3 regions of the Kosakonia oryzendophytica genome follow, and region 3 is predicted to be linked to each of the others. Evidence: predicted binding sites of a transcription regulator. Region 3 holds the regulator's gene; each other region holds the start of a gene.

Region 1 (8,216 bases), 1.3 Mb from region 3:
ACCTCGATATCGGCGCGGAATGTGCACAAACCTCCCTCAGGATGGCTTTCCGGGTAGGTATGGACGCAAATATGGCTCTTATCCAGATGGGCGACCACGGCTTCCGGCAGCGGGCCTGGGTGTTCGGTTTTATCAATAAGCTGCGGGTCGACGGGTTCTTCGCTCACCAGAATGGTCACGCTCGCGCCCTGCGGCTCGTAATCCTGGCGGGCAATGTTCAGGATATTAGCACCGATAATATTGCAGGTTTCGCTCAGGATCTCTGTCAGACGGTTGGCGTTATAGAGTTCATCAATATAGGCAATGTAGCCGTCACGCTCTTCCGCCGTCTTGGCGTAGCAGATGTCGTAGATACAAAAACTCAGGCTTTTCGTCAGGTTGTTAAAGCCATGCAGCTTCAGCTTTTTCAATTTTCATCACCTCCTTAGGAAGACAGGGCGTCTTGCACATATTGTGGCAAGGCGAAAGCCGCGGTATGAATCGCCGGATTATAGTAACGGCAGGTTATTGCGGCAGTATGGAAACGGGCGGCGATGATCCCGGTTGAGAGGTGGCGCAATGCTTCGTTATCCGTCGCCCAGGCAAACGTCATGATGCCGCCGTAGTAGGTCGGAACCGCTGCCTGATAAAAACTGACGTCGCTAAAATAGTGACTCAATTTGCGATAACTGCCGGTGACCTCCTCTTGTTGCAGAAAGCTTACGCCATTCTGCGCCACGAAAATCCCGCCCGGGTTCAGACAGCGTTTACAGCCTTCATAAAAGGCGGAGGTGAACAGGCTCTCCCCCGGACCGATAGGATCGGTGCAGTCAGAAATGATCACGTCGAATGTCTGGCGGGTGTGGTTAACAAAATTGACGCCATCGTCGATCACCAACTGAAAACGGGGATCGTCATACGCCCCGGCGCTGTGATTCGGCAGATATTGACGGCAGAAAGAGACGACGCCGGCGTCGATTTCCACCATGGTGATGGTGGCAATATTTTTATGGCGCGAGACTTCACGCAACATGGCGCCATCGCCACCGCCGATGATTAACACATCTTTTGCATGACCATGAGCCAGCAGCGGAACATGGGTCATCATTTCGTGGTAGATGAACTCATCACGTTCGGTGGTCTGAACAACGCCATCCAGCGCCATTACGCGACCAAACGCGGCGTTCTCGAAGATGACCAGATCCTGATGATCGGTTTTCTCGTGATACAGCACGTTATCAACGGCAAAGTATTGACCAAAGTGGTCGTGCAGGGTTTCGTGCCACACGGGGTTGTCGGCCATAGGTTGCTCCTTTGTTAACACCGCGAAAATGGGCGCAACATCATAGCTAACTCTGACCGTGGTTGCACGGTCAGAATATCACCGTTATCCCGTCTTGCTTCGTGTCGCAGCGCGGCCAGAAGCAAGATGGAACAGGGGACGATTATTTAACGTAGGCGAGAAGGCTAAGGGAGTCGCGAGCGAGGGCTTTACATTTTTTGGCGGTAGGAATACCGATGCCGCTCAGGTCGCGGTAGCTATCTTCACCCAGCGATTTCATATCCCAGGTGTCATAGTTGCTGAGATCCCACTGGTTTTGCTGGGCGAAAAAGACCAGTGCGCGACGGATCTGCCCGTTAGGCAAGTTGTTATAGCCGCAGTCGTTTTTCAGAAATACAAACACGGCCGTCAGATCGGCCATATCTTCAGCTTCGGATTCACTTAGCGCATAACTGTTTGCGGAGACAGCCAGCAGGCTGCCGAGGACTACTGTTCTGAAAAACGTCTTCATTATTTCTACCACGGCGTAACGGAATTTAAACGTTAGCACAGTCCTGATAGGGCGACGATATTTATTATTATCTGATTTCTTGACCTTCCGGCAGGGGGAGGGTTTATGCTCAAAATATCGCCTGCAATTGATAAGGAAATGCCCATGCAACGCCGTGATTTTTTGAAATATTCCGCCGCGTTAGGCGTAATGAGCGCGCTGCCACTGTGGAGCCGATCGCTGTTTGCCGCTGAACGCCCGACACTTCCCGTCCCGCCACTGCTCAGTCCCGATGCGCAAAACCGTATTCAGCTTACGGTACACGCAGGGGAAACCCTGTTCGGCGGTAAATCTGCAACCACCTGGGGTTACAACGGCTCACTGCTAGGGCCTGCGCTTCAGCTCCGTCAGGGCCGCGCCGTTACAGTTGAGATCCGTAATACACTGGCCGAAGAGACCACCGTGCACTGGCACGGCGTTGAAGTTGCAGGGGAGGTTGATGGCGGGCCGCAAGGGGTAATCAAACCCGGTGGTAGCCGTACGGTAACCTTTACCCCTACGCAACAGGCGGCAACCTGCTGGTTCCACCCACATCAACACGGTAAAACCGGTCGCCAGGTGGCGATGGGGCTCGCCGGGCTGGTACTGATTGAAGATGATACGCTTCGCCAACTGCGCCTGCCGCAACAGTGGGGCATTGACGATGTTCCGCTGATTATGCAGGACAAAAGATTTACCGCGCAGGGGCAAATTGATTATCAGCTTGATGTGATGAGCGCAGCCGTGGGCTGGTTTGGCGATACCTTACTGACTAATGGCGCGGTGTATCCCCAGCATGCCGCACCACGAGGCTGGTTACGTCTGCGTTTGCTCAATGGCTGCAATGCGCGTTCGCTTAATGTTGCCGCCAGTGATAAACGCCCGCTGTATGTGATAGCGAGCGACGGCGGTTTGCTAAGTGAACCTGTCAAGGTCAATGAATTACCGATGTTGATGGGGGAGCGGTTCGAGGTATTAGTGGATATCAGCGACGGTAAGCCCTTCGATATTGTTACGCTGCCGGTACAGCAGATGGGGATGACGGTTGCGCCGTTTGACCAGCCGCAGCCGGTGCTGCGTATTCAGCCGTTGCAGGTCACCGCTTCCAGCATATTGCCCGATAAGCTCGCATCGTTGCCCGCATTGCCACCGCTCGAAGGGTTAACACAACGGACGCTGCAACTGTCGATGGACCCGATGCTCGATATGATGGGGATGCAGGCGTTACAACAGAAGTACGGTGACGCGGCAATGGCCGGCATGATGATGGGCCATGGGCAAATGAACCATACCCAGAGCGGGAATATGCCGATGAGCCACGGGCAGATGGGCTCGATGCAAATGGATCATGGTCAGATGAACCATGGCGGAATGAAGAGTGATCATGGTGCGATGAACCACGGTAACGGTGGGTTTGATTTCCACTCTGCCAACCGGATCAACGGCAAAGCCTTCGATATGACCACACCGGCGTTTGCGGCGCAAAAAGGGCAGTACGAACGCTGGGTGATCTCGGGCGAAGGCGACATGATGCTGCACCCTTTCCATATTCACGGGACCCAGTTCCGTATTCTGTCAGAAAACGGGAAACCGCCTGCGGCGCATCGTGCGGGCTGGAAAGATACCGTGAATGTCTACGGGGCACGCAGTGAAGTGTTAGTTCGCTTCCAGCATGACGCGCCAAAAGAGCATGCTTATATGGCGCACTGCCATCTGCTGGAGCATGAAGATACCGGGATGATGTTAGGGTTTACGGTGTAAAAAAGCCGGAGGGCGTCAAAACGCGCCTCCGGCTGGAGAGTGAGCGGCCCGGTACGCAACCTCGCTACCGGGCTTGCATTCTCTTTATTTGGCGTCATCCGGCAGTGCATAGGCGACGATATAGTCGCCCATTTTGGTGCCGAACGATCCGTGACCACCAGCGGAAATGACCACATACTGTTTGCCATTGACTTCATAGGTCATCGGCGTGGCCTGACCGCCCGCTGGCAATCGACCTTGCCACAGTTTCTCTCCGTTGCTCATATTGTAAGCGCGCAGGTAATTATCAGCAGTTGCCGCGATAAACAGCACATTACCCGCTGTGGAGATCGGGCCGCCAAGCATCGGCATCCCCATATTGAACGGTACCGGAACCGGCATCGGGAACGGCATGCTGTCCTGCGGCGTACCAATACGTTTTTTCCACACCACCTGATTGGTTTTCAAATCGAGAGCGGAAATGTAACCCCATGCCGGTTGTTTACACGGCAGACCGAACGGTGACAGGAACGGGTTCAACGTGACGCCATACGGTACACCGTACTGCGGCTGGATGCCTGACTCAGAACCGGTGCCTTTCGCGTCTTTCGGCGGTTCCATCGGGTTACCCGGACCGCGCGGGATCAGTTTCGACACAAACGGTAGTGCCATCGGGTTGGCAATGGCGACCTGGCGATGCGGATCGACAGAGATGCCGCCCCATTCGAACATCCCCAGGTTACCCGGGAACACCAGCGTGCCCTGTTCCGACGGTGGGGTGAAAATGCCTTCATAGCGCATCTGGTGGAACATGACGCGGCACACCAGTTGATCGAACATGGTGGCACCCCACATGTCCGCCCCGCTGAGATCTTTCTTCGGACGGAAGCTCAGATCGGAGAACGGCTGGGTAGGGGTGACGTAATCACCTTTGGCAGCCCCTTGCGGTACCGGTTTTTCCGGCGCGGGCACGACCAGTTCGCCATTACGACGATCCAGTACGAAAATGTTGCCGGTTTTCGCCGGAGCATAAATCACCGGAACCGTTTTGCCGTTGACGCTGATATCCGCCAGCGTTGGCTGCGACGGCATATCCATGTCCCACAAATCGTGGTGAACGGTCTGGTAGCTCCAGGCCAGTTTGCCGGTGGTCGCGTTCAGCGCGACGATTGAGCTGGCGTAACGCTCCTGCTCGGGTGTGCGTTTACCGCCCCAGATATCCGGCGTGGTGACGCCCATCGGTAGATAGACCAAATCCAGCTTCGCGTCATAGGCGGCAGGCGCCCAGGAATTCGGCGAGTTGACGGTATAATGGTGTTCATCGGCGGGGATCGCATTTGGATCTTTCGCACCCGGATCGAAGGCCCACAGCAGTTTACCGGTATTGATATCGAAACCGCGGATGACCCCTGAAGGCTCCCGGGTGGAGAAGTTATCCGTTACAGCACCGGCAATGATAATCACCTTATCGGTGACGATTGGCGGCGAGGTGGGCTCGTACATGCCCGGCGTGGTCACCGGCATATTGGTTTGCAGGTTGAGAATGCCTTTATTGGCAAAGGAGTCACACGGCTTACCGTTATCCGCGTTGATAGCGAACAGACGACCATCATTCACTGGCAGGATAATACGGCGCGGGCAATCCGCCACCACATCCGGGCTGGCATTGTCAGCGGTCGCTTCATGATAAGAAACGCCACGGCAGGTGACATGCTGGAAGCTCGGATTGGTATTCAGTTGCGGATCAAAGTGCCATTTCTCTTTACCCGTGGCGGCATCAAGGGCGAACAGACGCTGGTGCGCCGTACACAGGAACAAGGAATCGCCGACTTTAATGGGCGTCACTTCGTTGGTAATTTCACCGGGATCGTTTGGCAGTTTCAGATCGCCGGTGCGAAACACCCACGCTTCTTTCAGATTATGCACGTTATCGGCGTTGATCTGTTTCAACGGCGAGTAACGCTGCCCTTCTTGATTACGGCCGTAAGCGGGCCAGTCACTGTCAGCAACTGTAGAGATGGCCTGTGCAGGCGTACTTTCTGCGCTCAGCGTGCCGTGGATCTCTTGCGGATCGTTAAAACCGGCCCACGTCAGAATGCCGCCACTGACCAGCAGCGTCACCACCAGCGCAGCGACCGCGCCACGGGCGGGGACAACTAATCGCCGCCAGACAAAGGGCAAGATTAGCCAGATACCGAAGAAGACCAGGATGTCACTACGCGGTGTGAGCGCCCAAAAATCGAAACCGACTTCCCACACGCCCCATATCATGGTGATCAGCAACAGGGCGGCATACACCCCTAATGCAGCACGCTGACCTTTCCATAACAGCCAGGTCACCGCCAGCATTACCAGGCCTGCGATAGGGTAGTACCAGGAGCCGCCAATGGCGACCAGCCAGGCTCCGCCGATTAACAGATACAGCCCGCAAAAGGCTGCGAACAGTGCCGTCAGCGTCACCAGACGCCGCGGCTGTTGCGTTTTTGTTTCTGCCATAAAAAGACACTCGTCTGTTTGTTAATATTTTGATAGCAATTCATTATAGGAGTTAACAAGTGTGATCGTCATCACAAAATGAGCTTTGTCGCGGAATGGCACCTAATAATCTTTTTGCTGGTATACTGCGCATCTTGCGTTTCAATTACCGGCGCTCTCAACCGGTGTTGAATGATTTACGATTTAAATCATATGGTTAGTTAAAATGAAACACACTGTTGAAGTGATGATCCCGGAAGCGGAGATCAAAGCGCGTATCGTTGAGCTGGGTCGTCAAATCACTGAACGTTACAAAGATAGCGGCAGCGAAATGGTACTGGTGGGGCTGCTGCGTGGATCGTTTATGTTTATGGCTGACCTGTGCCGTGAAGTGCAGGTTTCTCACGAAGTCGATTTTATGACCGCCTCCAGCTACGGCAGCGGCATGTCCACCACCCGCGATGTGAAAATCCTTAAAGATTTGGACGAAGACATTCGCGGCAAAGACGTGCTGATCGTCGAAGACATTATCGATTCGGGTAATACGCTGTCGAAAGTGCGTGAAATCCTCAGCTTGCGCGAGCCGAAATCGTTGGCGATTTGCACCTTGCTGGATAAACCTTCCCGCCGTGAAGTGGACGTACCCGTTGAGTTTGTCGGCTTTTCCATTCCGGATGAGTTTGTGGTGGGTTACGGCATTGATTATGCACAGCGCTATCGCCATCTGCCTTATGTTGGCAAAGTGGTCATGCTGGAAGAATAAAAAAATCGGGGCCGACGGCCCCGATTGTTATTTGTGATTGCTGTGTTTCTGACTGAGGTTAGACACACCCTGACGGTAACGCTGTTCCAGCGTTTCGCGGTTAGTCGCGGTGACATCCAGATCGCGCAGCAGGCCATCATGAATACCGTAGGCCCAGCCGTGAATGGTCACTTTCTGTCCACGTTTCCATGCGGACTGCATGATCGTCGAGTGACCCAGGTTATACACCTGTTCCATGACGTTCAGTTCGCACAGCGTATCGAGACGACGCTCCGGCGGCATTTCGCCAAGCAGCGAGCTATGTTTAAACCAGATATCGCGAATATGCAGCAGCCAGTTGTTGATAAGACCCAGTTCCGGATTTTCAACCGCGGCCTGGACACCGCCGCAGCCATAGTGGCCGCAAATGATGATGTGTTCAACTTCCAGCACATCCACGGCGTACTGAACCACGGAGAGGCAGTTCAAATCCGTGTGGATCACCAAGTTGGCAACATTTCGGTGAACAAACAGTTCGCCAGGTTCGAGGCCGGTAAGGCGTTCGGCAGGAACGCGGGAGTCAGAGCATCCAATCCATAGAAAGCGCGGCTTCTGTGCTTGTGCCAGTGTTTCGAAAAATCCGGGATCTTCTTCAACCAGCATTTTTGACCATAGTGCATTATTGCTGATGAGTGTATCTATGTCTTTCATGGAAGTTAACAACCTGTAACCAGATAAGTGCGTTGCGCTAATATAGGTTAACTCCAACTCTTTTTAAACCACACATCGAGTGTGAGAAAACAGGTAAGTGATAATTCATGACCATTGCACTGGAGCTTGAGCAGCTTAAAAAAACCTATCCGGGCGGCGTTCAGGCGCTGCGCGGCATTGATTTGAAAGTAGAAGCAGGCGATTTCTATGCACTTCTTGGGCCGAATGGCGCAGGAAAATCCACCACCATTGGGATTATCAGTTCGCTGGTGAATAAAACGTCCGGGCGCGTCAGTGTCTTTGGTTACGATCTGGACAAAGACATTGTTAACGCCAAGCGCCAACTGGGGCTAGTGCCGCAGGAATTTAACTTTAACCCGTTTGAAACCGTCCAGCAGATTGTGGTGAACCAGGCTGGTTACTACGGCGTGGATCGTAAAGAGGCGTTAGTTCGCAGCGAAAAATACCTGAATCAACTCGATCTGTGGGAAAAACGTAACGAACGTGCACGAATGCTTTCCGGCGGCATGAAACGTCGTTTGATGATTGCCCGTGCGCTGATGCACGAGCCGAAACTGCTGATCCTCGACGAGCCAACTGCAGGCGTGGATATTGAATTACGTCGCTCAATGTGGGGCTTTCTGAAGGATCTGAACGATAAAGGCACCACCATTATTCTGACCACCCACTATCTGGAAGAAGCCGAAATGTTGTGCCGCAATATTGGCATTATTCAGCGCGGCGACCTGATTGAAAAC
Region 2 (8,216 bases), 1.2 Mb from region 3:
CGTCAGCAACGTTGCCTGCTTCTACCAGCGCAGCCGCGATCTGGCGGATGGCCTCTTCTTTATTGCCGGCCTGCTGACCGGGATGGATGTCCTGAACGGATAACTGGAACATGTGACCCTCTCCTGCTGAAATTGAATCGTTTCAGCTAACATGAGAAATGATGCGTCACCGCCCTGGTTCAGACATTACACGATGACGCTGAAACGTTTCAATGAGTCTTCACCTTTTTACTTCAGCAATCAAGAAATCTCTGAATTTTCGTTGCGAAATTTAGAGGTACAGCACATTTCATCATTAGCTGATGCAAATTTGCTGAAGTTATTTTTACCTTCAGCAAGCAAACGTCAGCAGCGGTCAGCTTTAATAACGCGGGGTAAAATAGCCGTCTGCATTTTCACGGCGATCGCACCGCAGGATCTGTGTTTTTCTCCCGCCGCGGCGTACACTCCGCGTCTGCCAATTGGATCTCAGAGTAAAATGCAAAACTCCCCCGCCACCACCCGACCCGGCGCGTTTGATTTCACGTCGACAGCGTTTTTGATTGTCGCCTTCCTGACCGGTATTGCCGGTGCTTTGCAAACGCCAACACTCAGCCTGTTTTTAACCAATGAAGTGCATGTCCGTCCGGCTATGGTGGGGTTCTTTTTCACCGGCAGCGCGGTGATTGGCATTCTGGTCAGTCAGTTTCTTGCCGGGCGCTCCGACCGCAAAGGCGATCGCAAGACACTGATCGTTTTCTGCTGCCTGCTCGGCGTGCTGGCCTGCGGATTGTTCGCCTGGAATCGCAATTACTTTATCCTGCTGTTTGTGGGCGTCTTTCTGAGCAGCTTTGGTTCCACGGCTAACCCGCAGATGTTCGCCCTGGCGCGGGAACATGCGGATAACACCGGGCGGGAAGCGGTAATGTTCAGCTCCATTTTGCGCGCGCAGGTATCGCTGGCGTGGGTGATTGGCCCACCGCTGGCTTACGCACTGGCCATGGGATTTGGTTTTACGGTGATGTACTTATGCGCCGCCGTCGCATTCATGGCCTGTGCGGCGATGGTGAGGCTGTTCCTGCCCAGTATGCGCAAAGTTCCTCAGCCAACGTCAACGGTGCTGGAAGCGCCGCGGACGCATCGTCGCGACGCGCTACTGCTGTTTGTGATTTGTACCCTGATGTGGGGCACCAATAGCCTTTACATCATCAATATGCCGTTGTTTATCATTGATGAATTGCATCTCCCGGAGAAGCTGGCTGGGGTAATGATGGGCACTGCAGCCGGACTGGAAATCCCCACCATGCTGATTGCCGGTTATTACGCTAAACGCTATGGCAAGCGCTTTTTGATGCGCGTCAGTGCAGTAGCGGGCACCTGTTTCTATCTCGGGATGTTGACGGTGCATACCCCGGCTATCCTGCTAGCCTTACAGTTGCTGAACGCCATCTATATTGGCATTCTCGCCGGGATTGGCATGCTCTATTTCCAGGATTTAATGCCCGGTCAGGCCGGTTCTGCGACGACCCTTTACACCAATACCACGCGCGTGGGCTGGATCATCGCCGGTTCACTGGCGGGCGTGGTGGCCGAAATCTGGAGTTATCATGCTGTGTTCTGGATTGCGCTGGCGATGGCCCTGTTGACACAGGCAGGTCTGACGCGAATCAAAGACGTTTAAGGCGCGGTCTGGCGTTCCAGATCGAGTAGATAAATCATGGCATCAGCACGGCTCTGCCCGCACATCTCACGGCCAGGTTGCAGGCCAGCGCACACTTTCGGGCGCAGCGGCGAGCCAAAGATTTTACAGCGCTGTTGCGCGTCGAGTTGCACGCATGGGGTGTTGGCCGGTTTGCCGTTGGGCATGCCGGGGATCGGGCTACTGATGGACGGGGCAGTACAGCAAGCTCCGCAGTCCGGACGGCATTCCATATGGCTCTCTTTCATTTATTACGCGTCGGAGTGGCGCGAACAGGCGCACGCTACCATCTTTTACTGATGGAATGCAAAACTCGCCAATTCCACTTGCCTGAAAAGGCCCTCGCGAGTACTTTGTCGCGATATTTTCGTGATTTTCATTTTTACAGGACCCTTGCAATGCCAAGAGCGAACGAAATTAAAAAAGGTATGGTGCTGAATTACAATGGCAAGCTGCTGATTGTAAAAGATATTGATATTCAGTCACCCAGCGCCCGCGGCGCAGCAACGCTGTACAAAATGCGCTTCTCTGATGTCCGTACCGGGCTGAAAGTCGAAGAGCGTTTTAAAGGCGACGATATCCTTGATACCGTGACCCTGAACCGTCGTTTCGTCGACTTCTCCTATGTTGACGGCAACGAATACGTGTTTATGGATAAAGAAGACTATACCCCGTATACCTTCAACAAAGATCAGATTGAAGAAGAGCTGCAGTTTATTCCGGAAGGCGGCATGCCGGATATGCAGGTTCTGCTGTGGGATGGTCAGTTGCTGGCGCTGGAACTGCCGCAAACTGTCGATCTGGAAATCGTTGAAACGGCTCCGGGTATCAAAGGCGCATCCGCCAGCTCCCGTACCAAACCCGCCACGCTGAATACAGGCCTGGTGGTACAGGTTCCGGAATACCTGACCACCGGTGAGAAAATCCGTATCCATATCGAAGAGCGCCGCTACATGGGTCGCGCCGACTGATAAGCGATGCAGTAAAAAAGCCACTTCAATGAAGTGGCTTTTTCTTTTGTCTGCTGGCGGCACTTACCCACCCGTGACGCTTACAGCAAATCGCGGAACAGGGTTTTCTTCAGTGCCAGTTCAACACCGCGCACTTCCGCCATTCCTTTCAGACGACCAATTGCCGAGTAACCCGGATTCGTTTTCTTACGCAGGTCGTCCAGCATTTGGTGACCGTGGTCCGGACGGAACGGAATAGGACGCAGATCGCCCGCTTTCTTGCGACGCTGTTCTTCGCTCAGGATCGCCGCAACGACCGACACCATATCCACATCGCCCTGCAAATGTGCCGCTTCATGGAAGGTTTTCGGGTTCTCTTCACGGCAGGTCGAACGCAGATGCGTAAAGTGAATGCGATCGCCAAATGTCTCGATCATCTGCACCAGGTCGTTATCCGCACGCACGCCGTAAGAGCCTGTGCACATGGTAAAGCCGTTATTGATGCTGTTAACCGCGTCTTTCAGCCACTGCATATCTTCAATCGTGGAAACAATGCGTGGCAGGCCGAGGATCGGACGCGGCGGATCGTCCGGGTGCACCGCCATGCGGACACCCACTTCCTGGGCGACCGGTACGATAGCGCGCAGGAAATAAGCCATATTTTCGCGCAGTTGCGCTTTATCTATACCGTCGTATTCCGCCAGACGTGCGTGGAACTGCTCCAGCGTGTAGCCCTCTTCCGCCCCCGGCAAACCCGCGATAATGTTACGCGTCAGTTTTTCCACTTCCGCTTCGCTCATCGCGTTAAAGTAGGCCAGCGCCTGGCGCTGCTCTTCGTCGCTGTAATCCGCTTCTGCACCTTTACGCTTCAGGATATGCATTTCAAACGCGGCAAACGCAATCTGGTCAAAACGTAACGCTTTAGAGCCATCCGGCAGTTGATATTCCAGATCGGTCCGCGTCCAGTCGAGGATCGGCATAAAGTTGTAGCACACGGTATCAATACCGCAGGCCGCCAGGTTACGAATGCTCTGCTGATAGTTAGCAATCCAGGTGTCGTACTGCCCGGTATGGGTTTTAATATCTTCATGCACCGGGATACTTTCCACGACCGACCAGACCAGCCCTTTCTCCGCCAGCAGCGCCTGACGCGCTTTAATCTCCTCCACCGGCCAGACCTGGCCGTTAGGGATATGGTGCAGCGCAGTGACTACGCCTGTCGCGCCCGCCTGACGCACGTCATCAAGAGATACCGGATCGTTCGGTCCATACCAACGCCAGGTTTGTTCCATCGCTTTACCCTCTAAAGTTGTTATACCAATGCACGTAACTTGATGACGACTACCATACATGTTTACGCTAAAGGATCAAACCCTCCCGCAGCAATGATTGATCCAGCTCACATTCCCCGGATAATTACGGCATACCAATTCTTTTTGCTGTCATATAACTTTACACTACCTGTTGTTAATTATTGGTTAATCAGGTGTGTATAGATGAAAACAATTGCCTCGATAACGCTTCCCGCCGCTGTTCAGCGGCCTCAGTATGATCGCACGAAGCTGCGTTCGCGTATTGTGCACTTCGGTTTTGGCGCGTTTCACCGCGCGCATCAGGCGCTGTTAACCAACCGGGTGCTGAATGCGCGAGGCGGAGATTGGGGCATCTGTGAAATCAGCTTGTTTAGCGGTGATGCGTTGATGACACAGCTGCGCGCGCAGGATCACCTGTATACGGTGCTGGAAAAAGGCGCTGACGGTAACCAGCCGATCATTGTTGGCGCGGTGAGCGAATGCCTGAATGCAAAACTCGATTCGCTGGCGGCAATTATTGAGAAGTTTTGTGAACCGCAGGTCGCCATTGTGTCACTGACGATCACCGAAAAAGGCTATTGCATCGACCCTGCCAGCGGCAAGCTGGATTTACACCAGCCGCGCATTGAACATGATCTGCAATACCCCGACGAACCACACTCTGCACCGGGCATTCTGGTTGAGGCCCTGTACCGTCGCCGCCTGCGTGGGCTCGGGCCGTTTACCGTCCTCTCTTGCGACAATATTCCGGATAATGGTCACGTGGTGAAAAATGCCGTGCTGGGGATGGCGCAGGCCCGTTCGCCAGAACTGGCGCAGTGGATTGCCGAACACGTGAGTTTCCCCGCAACTATGGTTGACCGAATTGTACCGGCGGCAACCGAGGAATCGCTGGCGGAAATCAGTGCAATACTGGGCGTTGAGGATCCCTGCGCGATCGGTTGTGAACCCTTTATTCAGTGGGTTATTGAAGATAACTTCGTGGCCGGGCGACCGGAGTGGGAAGCGGCGGGTGCGCAGTTAGTCCAGGATGTACGCCCCTGGGAACAGATGAAATTACGCATGCTTAATGGCACTCATTCATTCCTGGCGTATCTTGGCTATCTTGCCGGTTTCGCCCATATTAACGAGTGCATGCAGGACAGCGCATTTCGCAGCGCTGCGCGCCGGTTGATGCTTGAGGAGCAGGCGCCGACGCTGCAAATATCCGGGGTTGATCTTACCGCTTACGCCGATAGCCTGATTGCGCGTTTCGCCAACCCGGCATTGCAACACCGCACCTGGCAAATCGCCATGGATGGAAGCCAGAAGTTACCGCAACGAATGCTGGACGGCATTCGCGTACATTTACAACGGGAACATCACTGGCCGCTGTTGGCACTGGGCGTTGCAGGCTGGATGCGTTATGTCAGCGGCGTTGATGATGCCGGTAAAGCAATTGATGTTCGCGACCCACTGGTGGATAAAATTCGCGCTATCGTCGACACCAGCAGTGAAGCGGAACGCGTCACCGCCTTGCTCACGCTGCAAGAAATCTTTGGCGCTGACCTGCCGCAAAACCCGGTATTTGTGGATGCCATTACCGACGCATGGCGCAACATTGCCGCCCACGGTGCGCATGGCGCGGTGAAATTCTTGCTCAATACTTAACATTTACTGCTATTACTGCGGGCGATGCGTGCTTTACATCGCCCGTGCTCTTCTCTTTTTCTTTTTTTTTCGCCAGGATCCCTGCCATACGCAATTTTGTTGATCCAGGGAGTTTCCGTGACAAAAACTAACCTCATTACCGGCTTCCTTGGAAGTGGCAAAACCACTTCGATATTGCATTTACTGGCCAACAAAGACCCGCAGGAAAAATGGGCAGTGCTGGTGAATGAATTTGGCGAAGTCGGTATTGATGGCGCTTTGATGGCAGACAGCGGAGCGCTGCTTAAAGAGATCCCCGGCGGCTGCATGTGCTGCGTCAATGGTCTGCCGATGCAGGTCGGGCTGAATACTCTCCTGCGCCAGGGCAAACCCGATCGTTTGCTGATTGAACCTACCGGACTAGGTCACCCGAAACAGATACTCGACATGCTTAATGCTCCGGTTTACGAGCCGTGGATCGACCTTCGTGCGACGTTGTGTCTGCTCGATCCGCGCCAGTTACTGGATGATAAAGCGGTCAACAATGAAAACTTCCGCGATCAGCTGGCTGCAGCTGACATTATTGTCGCGAATAAGCAGGATCGCGCCACGCCACAAAGCCAACGCGCGCTGGAAAGCTGGTGGCAAACGTTCGGCGGCGACCGTTTACAGGTCACCGCTACGCAGGGCGCCATCGACGGTGCATTGCTCGATCTGCCACGCCGTAACTTGCGTGAACTGCCAGCCAGTGCTGCGCATGACCATTCTCATGCGGCAAACAAGGGATTGGCTGCCTTGAACTTACCGGCACATCAGCGCTGGCGTCGCAACCTGAATAGCGGCCAGGGCCACTATGCCTGCGGCTGGATTTTCGATGGTGATACCGTGTTCGATACCGTTGGTTTGCTGGAATGGGCGCGGCTTGCACCTGTCGAACGCGTTAAAGGCGTGCTGCGCATTCCCGAAGGGCTGTTGCGGGTAAACCGCCAGGGCCAGGATTTGCATATCGAAACCCAACAGGCTGCGCCGCCGGATAGTCGAATCGAGCTGATTACCGCCACTGAAGCTGACTGGAACACGCTTCAGTCTACTCTGTTGAAGCTTCGTTTAAGTTAACAACACTAACGTTGCGCCTGTGTTAATTAAAAATGCTGTGAAGATGAAAACTCGTTACTCCTTGATTGTACTGCTCAACGTCGCCGGTCTGGCGCTCTTTTTTTCCTGGTATTTGCCCGCGAATCATGGTTTCTGGTTCCCGCTGGACTCAACCATTTTCCATTTTTTCAACCGCGGCCTGGCTGAAAATCGCGCCTATTTATGGTTCGTTGCGCTGACCAATAACCGCGCCTTTGATGCCTGCTCACTGCTCGCAATGGGAAGCCTGATGCTGACCTTCTGGCTGCGGGAAGATCGTAACGGCCGTCGTCGGGTCGTGATGATTGGCCTGACCATGTTGCTGATTGCAGTGGTATTAAACCAGCTGGCGCAGTTGCTGATGCCCGTGCAACGGGAAAGCCCGTCGCTCTTCTTTACGGATATTACCCGAGTCAGCGATCTGCTGGACTTCCCAACCAAAGATGCCTCTAAAGACAGTTTTCCGGGCGATCACGGCATGATGTTGCTTATTTTTTCCGCCATTATGTTGCGTTATTTCGGCCAGAAAGCCTTTGGCGTTGCCCTGATTATTGTTGTGGTTTTTGCTTTTCCGCGCGTAATGATCGGCGCTCACTGGTTTACGGATATTGTGGTGGGTTCGCTGTCAGCGGTGCTGATTGGGTTGCCATGGTGTCTAATGACACCCCTTAGCGATAAAATTATTCAATGCTTTGATCGTTATTTGCCCGGAAATAACAAAATTTAAACAAATAACAAACATTGTTTTGCGTCATTCATTAGGGATCGTTTTCGATCTCTAATGCAAATTCCCGGCTCTTTCCTAATTTTGTCATTTTTACGTCACCGCAATCTGCCTATAAAAGAGCAATTTGTACGCTATTTAAACCAAATTGACGGTTTTGTGACCAATCCTGAATATTCACTTTCTGTATCATAATTTCTTATAAAAAAACGCGGAAAAGCGCTCGCAATGCCGGGAGGGTTAGGGTAATCTCGGGTTCGTCTTGTCGCAAAGAGTGCTTTTATTCTCATTGTGCGTAAATTTGTGCGTTCTTCCACAGATCTGACTATGAGTAATTGTCTCGTTGCTTACAGATAATTAATCTCGCTGCGTTGGCATTTTTTATAACGATATTTATCGTTAAGGACTTCAAGGGAAAATAATCAATATGGTCAAATCTCAGCCGATTGTGAGATATATCTTGCGGGCGATCCCCGCGATAGCGGTAGCGGTACTGCTGTCAGCTTGCTCAACCAATACCGCAAAGAACGTGCATTCTGAGACGCTTGCTGTGGGTGAAGATGCTTCTTCACTGCAAACCTCTCAGGATGAATTTGAAAATATGGTTCGTAATCTGGATGTCAAATCCCGAATTATGGATCAATATGCTGACTGGAAAGGCGTACGCTACCGTCTGGGCGGCGACACCAAAAAAGGTATTGATTGTTCTGGTTTCGTGCAGCGCACGTTCCGTGAACAGTTTGGTTTAGAACTGCCGCGTTCCACCTGGGAACAGCAGGAAACTGGTA
Region 3 (8,216 bases):
TTTATCGGTTTCCATACAGTGACGAATCAGCCGCGCGGCGGCGGTGATATCCGTCAGCTCTTGTTGTACCAGCTCAGGCAGTTTCGCCATTTTTTCCAGCCGTGCAATCTGCTGATCCAGCGTTTGCTCGGTGAAAGCGACCTCCTCTTTCGCCAGTTCAGCCTCTTCGCGCATCGCCTCTATTGCCGCCTTTCTGCGGGCGTTAACCTTTTGTGCGTATTCATATACGAAGTAAGCGAGCAGCAAAACGACAAAAAGCACCAGATAGAAAGGATGCGCCATCAGGGAGTATTGATCGGTATACGCCGCGATTGTCGGGACAGTGGCGATAAACAGGTACCAGATAAGAAGGGGTGAGAAATCCCGTCGGCTGCGGTAAAGATGGACCAGCAGCGCCATACTTCCGGCCCAAAATGGCATCACCACAGCATCGCCGAATAAGAGCCATGTAAAACCGGCAATCAGGCCCGCATAGAACGCGATACGGTCATAAACCAGCGTACGGTAAAGAATGACAAACCCTACCCAGCAGAGGATAGACATGGTGGCGCCCAGCGTGTTATCCGGCGCGTAAGCTAACTGGCTCTCCTTCGCCCAACGGACAAAAATAGCGGCGTAGATACCGGCGAGATAAAACACAAAAACCTGCAGCGAGAAGCGCCGCAGGCGCGTAGAGCGCATCTTATTGAGTGCGGCGGCTAACTTTTCAATCATGCTATCTTCCCTGACTTAAGGCTGGCGGGCCGGGTCGCGGCTTATGCTTGCCAGGCGATCGCGCAGCTCGTTTTCCATTGTGAGTAGCTCTTTTTCTACTTCAGATCGGCGTTGACGCGCGTCAGTAGCAATTTTCACTGACTCTTCAATGGTACTCAGCAACCGCGACTGCACATCGCGCAGGGTGTCGATATCCACCACTGACCGCTCCACCTCACGCGCCGTTTCCAGCGTGCCGGTTTGCAGCATTTCCGCATTGCGGCGCAGTAAATCATTGGTGGTATCCGCCACCTCTTTTTGCAGTTTCGCCGCCTGACGCTGGGTTTGCAGTGACATGGCCAGCGCTATCTGGCTTTTCCATACCGGAATGGTGGAAAGAATGCTGCTTTGGATCTTTTCTGCCAGTGACTGGCTGTTGCTCTGCATCAGGCGAATTTGCGGGGCGGACTGCATCGCAATCGTGCGCGATACCATCAAATCATGCAGGCGACGCTCAAAGCGCTGAATACCTTCCAGCAGATCGCGCACGCGCTGCGCGTTCATCGGGTCCGATGCTGCCTGTGCCTGCAAAGCGGGCAGTTCATTCTGTTTTATCTGCTCCAGCTTTTGCTTACCGGCAATAATGTGCAGCGTAATTTGCTGAAAAACCTCGCGGTTACGCTCAAAGAGGGTCTCGAGCACGGAAATATTGCGCAATAAATCAACCATCGCGTCATTCAGCTTTGCGGTGATGCTTTCCACCTGTTGAGACAGCGTCTGGTACTCCAGCAACGTGCGCTCAATGCGGTTAAACAGCGATCCCAGCAGCGGCAGTGAGGCGAGAAAGCCCGGTTTTTGCTCAAAGGCGTTGATGTCCACCCCTTTGATTTTTTGCAGCAACTCGGTCAGTTGCGTACCGATAATGCCCGCATCTTTTGCCCGCACTTCCTGCATCAGAGAGTCGGAGAACTGCGAGATGCTGTTCATGGTTTTTGCGCCAAAACCCAACGAAAAGGCCGGGTCGGTAATATTGATCGCTTCGACAATATGCTGGATTTGCGCGTGATCCGCCGGGGTTAAATGCTCACTGCCCGGCAGGTCATTCATCGACTGGTTTACTTGCTGCGGCGTTGCGAGGTCAAGCGAGGTATTTTCCGTCATCCAATACGTCCTCAATGGGTAAATGGCAGACAGCGGTAATGTAATCGCTGCTTTTCTGAAGTCTTTATGAAGCTGCCTGCAAAGGCTAATACGTTACAACAGCAGCAAAGTATTAAACAGCCTAATTGTTAGCAAGTATAATAACCGTCTATTAACTTAAATTTCTTATTAAGATGGCAGATATTACACCGGCAAATTTCCTTGAAAATCAGGGAGACGCGCACAACTTTCATCCGATGCCGGGTGCGCGTAATCCGCATCTACAAACGATGCTGCCACGTCTTTTACGTCGTCGCCTGCAGTTTGAGCCGTGGTGGCAGCGCCTTGAGCTGCCGGATGGCGATTTTGTTGATCTCGCCTGGAGTGAAGAACCGTATCAGGCGCGGCATAAACCGCGTTTGGTGGTCTTTCACGGTCTTGAGGGCAGCCTGCACAGCCCTTATGCCCACGGTCTGGTTTATGCGGCCAAACAGCGCGGCTGGCTGGGTGTGGTGATGCATTTCCGCGGCTGTAGCGGCATCCCTAATCGACTCAACCGCATCTATCACTCTGGTGAAACCGAAGATGGCACCTGGTTTTTGCACTGGCTGCGCGAAACGTTTGGCGCAGCGCCGACGGCGGCAGTCGGTTACTCGCTTGGCGGCAACATGCTCGGCTGTCTGCTGGCGAAAGCAGATGACAACCTGCCAGTCGATGCGGCGGTGATTGTGTCAGCACCACTGGTGCTGGAAGCGTGCAGCTACCACATGGATAAAGGTTTCTCCCGCGTCTATCAGCGCTACTTGCTGAACTTGCTGAAAGCCAATGCGGCGCGAAAGTTACGTGCTTACCCGGGGTCACTGCCGTTAACGCTGTCGGCGCTGCGCAAAGTGCGGCGCATCCGCGAGTTTGACGATTTGATCACTGCGAAAATTCACGGCTTTGCCGACGCGCTGGACTACTATCGCCGCTGTAGCGCAATGCCGGTACTGCCGGATATTCGCAAACCGACGCTGATCATTCACGCCAAAGATGATCCATTTATGGATCATAACGTGATCCCGGATATCGGGCATTTGCCGGCGAATATTGAGTACCAATTGACTGAACACGGGGGTCATGTTGGTTTTGTCGGCGGAACATTACGCCACCCGGAAATGTGGCTCGAAACGCGTATTCCGGACTGGCTATCCACTTATCTGGAGTCCAAATGATCATTCCCTGGCAAGATATCGCAACCGAAACGCTGGACAATCTTATTGAGAGCTTTGTCTTGCGCGAAGGCACCGATTATGGTGAACATGAACGTTCGCTTGAACAAAAGGTCGCCGACGTTAAACGGCAACTGCAACGCGGTGAAGCCGTGCTGGTGTGGTCTGAACTGCACGAGACGGTAAATATTATGCCGCGCGGGCAGTTCCGGGACTAACAGGGTGCCGGGCGGCTGGCTATACTGAAAACAATCGTTGATTCAGGGAGTTGCTATGTCCGCCAAACACCCGGTTATTGCCGTCACCGGTTCCAGCGGTGCGGGAACCACCACCACCAGCCTTGCCTTCCGTAAAATCTTCGCCCAGCTTGGTATGCAGGCCGCCGAGGTGGAAGGCGACAGTTTTCATCGCTTTACCCGCCCGGAAATGGATATGGCGATCCGCAAAGCCCGCGATCTTGGGCGGCATATCAGCTACTTTGGCCCGGAAGCAAATGATTTTGGGCTGCTGGAGCAAACCTTTAGCGAGTATGGTCAGACCGGAAAAGGCCAGGCGCGGAAATATCTCCATACCTACGATGAAGCCGTGCCGTGGAATCAGGTGCCGGGTACGTTTACCCCCTGGCAACCCTTGCCGGAACCCACAGATGTGCTGTTTTACGAAGGGCTGCATGGCGGCGTTGTGACGCCGCAGCATGACGTGTCGCGTTATGTGGACTTGTTGGTTGGCGTGGTGCCGATTGTTAACCTGGAGTGGATCCAAAAGCTGGTGCGCGATACCAGCGAGCGCGGGCATTCTCGCGAAGCGGTGATGGACTCCGTCGTGCGTTCAATGGAAGACTATATCAACTTCATCACCCCGCAATTTTCCCGCACCCATATTAACTTCCAGCGCGTCCCGACCGTCGATACCTCAAACCCGTTTGCGGCAAAAGGCATTCCCTCGCTGGATGAGAGTTTTGTGGTGATCCATTTCCGCAATCTGGAAGGGATAGATTACCCGTGGTTATTAGCGATGCTGCAAGGTTCGTTTATTTCCCATATGGACACGCTGGTGGTGCCGGGCGGCAAGATGGGGCTGGCGATGGAGCTGATTATGACACCACTGGTGCAACGGCTGATGGAAGGGAAAAAGATCAAATAGCAGTGGTCGAATTATGCCCGGTAAGCCTGACGCTACCGGGCATCGTCCGTCAGGCTTCGATGACTTCGTAGGAATGGGTGATGTTCACCGCTTTTTCCAGCATCAACGCTACGGAGCAATACTTCTCCGCCGACAGATCCACCGCCCGGGAAACCGCCGCATCTTTCAGATCGTGGCCGGTGACAATAAAGTGCAGATTGATATGCGTAAACAGACGCGGCGCTTCTTCGCGACGTTCCGACGTCAGTTTCACTTCGCAGTCCGTCACGTTATGACGCCCTTTTTGCAGGATAGAAACCACGTCGATCGCGCTGCATCCGCCTGCGGCCATCAGCACCATTTCCATCGGGCTTGGCGCTTTGTCACCTGAGTTGCCGTCCATCAGGATTTGGTGACCCGATGCGGACTCACCGAGGAACGTTAACCCTTCCACCCATTTCACACGAGCCTGCATTTTGATTTACTCCGGAGTTGCAATTTTCTTTACAGATTACGCGCACATAACAAAAGTCGCAACGGAAGGCGACCTGCGTCATGCTGAAGCGAGACACCAGGAGACATGCGGTAAAAGCTATGCTAAAACAATCTGGATGCTACAGAGATACATTGACATTACGCATGTACGCAAAGGACATCATTGATTAGAGGCCGCAGATAACGCTGACGGTCCACTTCCGAGGATTTTGGAAGCGAAGACACGAAGTCGAATGATAGCGTGTTTAGATTGCAACCCCAGACGCAGGGTGCACATCCTGTGTCTGGAGACAGCTTATAACAGAGGATAATCGCGCATGGTGCTTGGCAAACCGCAAACAGACCCGACTCTCGAATGGTTCTTGTCTCATTGCCACATTCATAAGTACCCGTCGAAGAGCACGCTGATTCACCAGGGTGAAAAAGCGGAAACGTTGTATTACATCGTCAAAGGCTCAGTGGCAGTGCTGATCAAGGATGAGGAAGGGAAAGAGATGATTCTCTCCTACCTGAATCAGGGAGACTTTATCGGTGAACTGGGACTGTTCGAAGAAGGTCAGGAGCGCAGTGCATGGGTACGCGCTAAGACCGCATGTGAAGTGGCCGAAATCTCCTACAAAAAATTCCGTCAGTTGATCCAGGTTAACCCGGACATTCTGATGCGTCTCTCCTCGCAAATGGCGCGCCGCCTGCAGGTCACGTCGGAGAAAGTGGGTAACCTCGCCTTCCTGGACGTAACAGGTCGTATCGCACAAACACTGTTGAACCTGGCGAAACAGCCGGATGCCATGACCCACCCGGACGGCATGCAAATTAAAATTACCCGTCAGGAAATTGGTCAGATCGTCGGTTGCTCCCGTGAAACGGTGGGCCGTATTCTGAAAATGCTGGAAGATCAGAACCTGATCTCCGCCCACGGTAAAACCATCGTGGTTTACGGAACCCGTTAATCCGCAAAACGGCGCGTTGATCATCCGGCGCGCCGTTTTTGTTTCCTCATGTGGCGCAGGCTGATTTATCACCCCGAAATCAACTATGCACTGCGACAAACGCTGGTGTTATGTTTGCCCGTGGCGATTGGGTTAATCGTCGGCCATCTCCAACAGGGCCTGCTGTTTTCTCTGGTTCCTGCCTGCTGCAATATTGCCGGTCTTGATACCCCGCATAAACGCTTCTTTAAACGTCTGATTATTGGCGGTTCGCTGTTTGCCGGATGCAGTCTTGCCGTACAGCTTCTGCTGGCCGAAGCCCTGCCTCTGCCGCTGATTTTTACCGTTCTCACTTTACTGCTCGGTGTGACCGCCGAGATCAGCGCATTGCACGGGCGGCTGCTGCCTGCGTCGCTGATAGCCGCCATCTTCACGCTGAGTCTTGCGGGCAGTATGCCCGTGTGGGAGCCCCTGCTAATTTATGCACTGGGTACACTCTGGTACGGCGCGTTTAACTGGTTCTGGTTCTGGATGTGGCGCGAACAGCCGCTGCGCGAATCACTCAGCCTGCTCTACCGGCAACTGGCTGATTATTGCGAAGCCAAATACAGCTTGTTGACGCAACATGCCGATCCGGAAAAAGCCTTGCCGCCGCTACTCGCACGCCAACAAAAAGCGGTGGATATGATAAGTACGTGCTATCAGCAACTGCATATGCTGGCGGCCAATCAACACAATGATTACAAACGTCTGCTGCGCGTCTTCCAGATGGCGTTGGATTTACAGGAGCATATTTCTGTCAGCCTGCACCAGCCGGAAGAGGTGCAAAAACTGGTGGAACAGACCCATGCTGAACAGGTGATCCGCTGGAATGCACAAACCGTCTCCGCCCGCCTGCGCGTCCTGGCGGATGACATTCTCTATCATCGCTATCCGACACGTTTCACCATGGACAAGCAGGTTGGCGCGCTGGAAAAAATCGCCCGCCAGCATCCGGAAAACCCGGTCGGTCAGTTTTGCGCCTGGCACTTTAGCCGTATCGCCCGTGTGCTGCGAACCCAACGTCCGCTCTATCTGCGCGATTTAATGGCAGAAAAGCAGCGGCGCCTGCCGCTCATTCCGGCGCTCAAAAGTTATTTATCATTGAAATCTGCGGCGTTGCGTAATGCTGCGCGTATCAGCGTGATGCTCAGCATTGCCAGTCTGATGGGGAGCGCACTGCATTTGCCGAAGCCGTACTGGATCATGATGACTATCATGTTTGTGACGCAAAATGGCTATGGTGCAACACGGGTGCGTATTGTGCACCGGGCGGCCGGCACGCTCGCCGGGCTGATGATTGCCGGGATTGCCCTGCACTTTCACGTACCGCTCGGCGTCACGCTGGCGGCCATGTTGCTGATCACCCTGATAAGCTATCTGATCATCCGTAAGAACTACGGCTGGGCGATGGTCGGCTTTACCATTACCGCCGTGTATACCCTGCAACTGCTGACGCTCAACGGCGAGGAGTTTATTGTCGCCAGACTGATCGATACGCTGCTCGGTTGCCTGATTGCCTTCGGCGGCATGGTCTGGCTATGGCCGCAATGGCAAAGTGGTCTGTTGCGGCAGAACGCTCATGACGCGCTGGAAACCTACCAGGAGGCTATTCGCCTGATACTCAGCGATAACCCGAAGCCCACTCCGCTGGCCTGGCAACGGATGCGCGTCAACCAGGCGCACAATGCGCTGTTCAACTCACTGAATCAGGCCATGCTCGAGCCGGGATTCAATACCCGCTACCTTGAGGACATGAAGCTCTGGGTGACACACAGCCAGTTTATTGTTGAGCATATCAACGCCATGACGACCCTCGCACGCGAACACACCATGCTGACGCCGGATCTGGCACAACGCTATTTGCAATCCTGTGAAATTGCCCTGCAACGCTGCCAGCAGCGACTGGAGTATGACGGGCCGGGCGAGTCGGGGGATGTGAATATTCTGGAGGCGCCGGAGACATTGACCCACGGGCCGATGAGCACCCTGGAGCAACATCTACAGCGGGTGCTCGGGCATCTGAACACCATGCATACCATTTCGTCGGTAGCATGGCGTCAGCGCCCACATCATGGCATCTGGTTGACCCGCAGCCTGCGGGGTTAGCCGTTGACCACTTTCGCCACCGCAGCGGCAAAACGGTTCATCCCTTCGTTAATGTCCTGCTCGTCTATCACCAGCGAAGGCGCAAAGCGCATCACATCCGGGCCGGCATTCAGCACCATTACGCCCGCATCGGCCGCCGCGTAGAGGAAATCGCGAGCGCGGCCTTTGTACGCTGCTTTTAACTCTGCGCCAACCAACAGTCCCATACCGCGAATATCGCTGAACAGGTCGAATTTCTCGCCGATTTGCTGCAAATGTTTAACAAACAGCTGGCGTTTTTCATTCACTCCGCTCAGCACGTCTGGCGTATTGATAATATCAAACGCCGTACCAGCAACGGCGCACGCCAGCGGGTTGCCGCCGTATGTCGAACCGTGTGAACCAGCATGGAACACGCTGGCAATCTCATGGGTGGTCAGCATGGCGCTGATGGGGAAACCACCGCCCAGCGCTTTCGCACTGGTGAGAATGTCTGGCG

What was found. Region 3 encodes CRP, which controls carbon source genes, mostly activating them, when cyclic AMP is high. Its sites were predicted from a motif close to ATGTGANNNNNNTCACAT; they were not measured.
Positions count from the first base shown of each region.
Region 1: hpt (hypoxanthine phosphoribosyltransferase) is a predicted target of CRP. The motif match lies at 6,086-6,103, and genes of this name have one in related genera.
Region 2: O9K67_RS08115 (mannitol dehydrogenase family protein) is a predicted target of CRP. The motif match lies at 4,016-4,033, and genes of this name have one in related genera.

Region 1 covers NZ_CP115659.1:4,239,232-4,247,447, reverse strand. The annotation lists gene speD (adenosylmethionine decarboxylase) at 1-410, opposite strand, end outside; gene speE (polyamine aminopropyltransferase) at 425-1,282, opposite strand; gene O9K67_RS20510 (YacC family pilotin-like protein) at 1,425-1,772, opposite strand; gene cueO (multicopper oxidase CueO) at 1,917-3,551, shown strand; gene O9K67_RS20500 (glucose/quinate/shikimate family membrane-bound PQQ-dependent dehydrogenase) at 3,636-6,026, opposite strand; gene hpt (hypoxanthine phosphoribosyltransferase) at 6,232-6,768, shown strand; gene can (carbonate dehydratase) at 6,796-7,458, opposite strand; gene O9K67_RS20485 (ABC transporter ATP-binding protein) at 7,566-8,216, shown strand, end outside.
Region 2 covers NZ_CP115659.1:1,673,076-1,681,291, reverse strand. The annotation lists gene fruB (fused PTS fructose transporter subunit IIA/HPr protein) at 1-112, opposite strand, end outside; gene setB (sugar efflux transporter SetB) at 479-1,660, shown strand; gene O9K67_RS08130 (YkgJ family cysteine cluster protein) at 1,657-1,911, opposite strand; gene yeiP (elongation factor P-like protein YeiP) at 2,077-2,649, shown strand; gene uxuA (mannonate dehydratase) at 2,730-3,920, opposite strand; gene O9K67_RS08115 (mannitol dehydrogenase family protein) at 4,125-5,591, shown strand; gene O9K67_RS08110 (CobW family GTP-binding protein) at 5,709-6,686, shown strand; gene O9K67_RS08105 (phosphatase PAP2 family protein) at 6,730-7,431, shown strand; gene mepS (bifunctional murein DD-endopeptidase/murein LD-carboxypeptidase) at 7,856-8,216, shown strand, end outside.
Region 3 covers NZ_CP115659.1:462,622-470,837, reverse strand. The annotation lists gene O9K67_RS02155 (5-bromo-4-chloroindolyl phosphate hydrolysis family protein) at 1-714, opposite strand, end outside; gene O9K67_RS02150 (toxic anion resistance protein) at 730-1,854, opposite strand; gene O9K67_RS02145 (hydrolase) at 2,028-3,047, shown strand; gene O9K67_RS02140 (YheU family protein) at 3,044-3,262, shown strand; gene O9K67_RS02135 (phosphoribulokinase) at 3,318-4,187, shown strand; gene O9K67_RS02130 (OsmC family protein) at 4,237-4,641, opposite strand; gene crp (cAMP-activated global transcriptional regulator CRP) at 4,979-5,611, shown strand; gene O9K67_RS02120 (YccS/YhfK family putative transporter) at 5,660-7,738, shown strand; gene argD (bifunctional acetylornithine/succinyldiaminopimelate transaminase) at 7,735-8,216, opposite strand, start outside.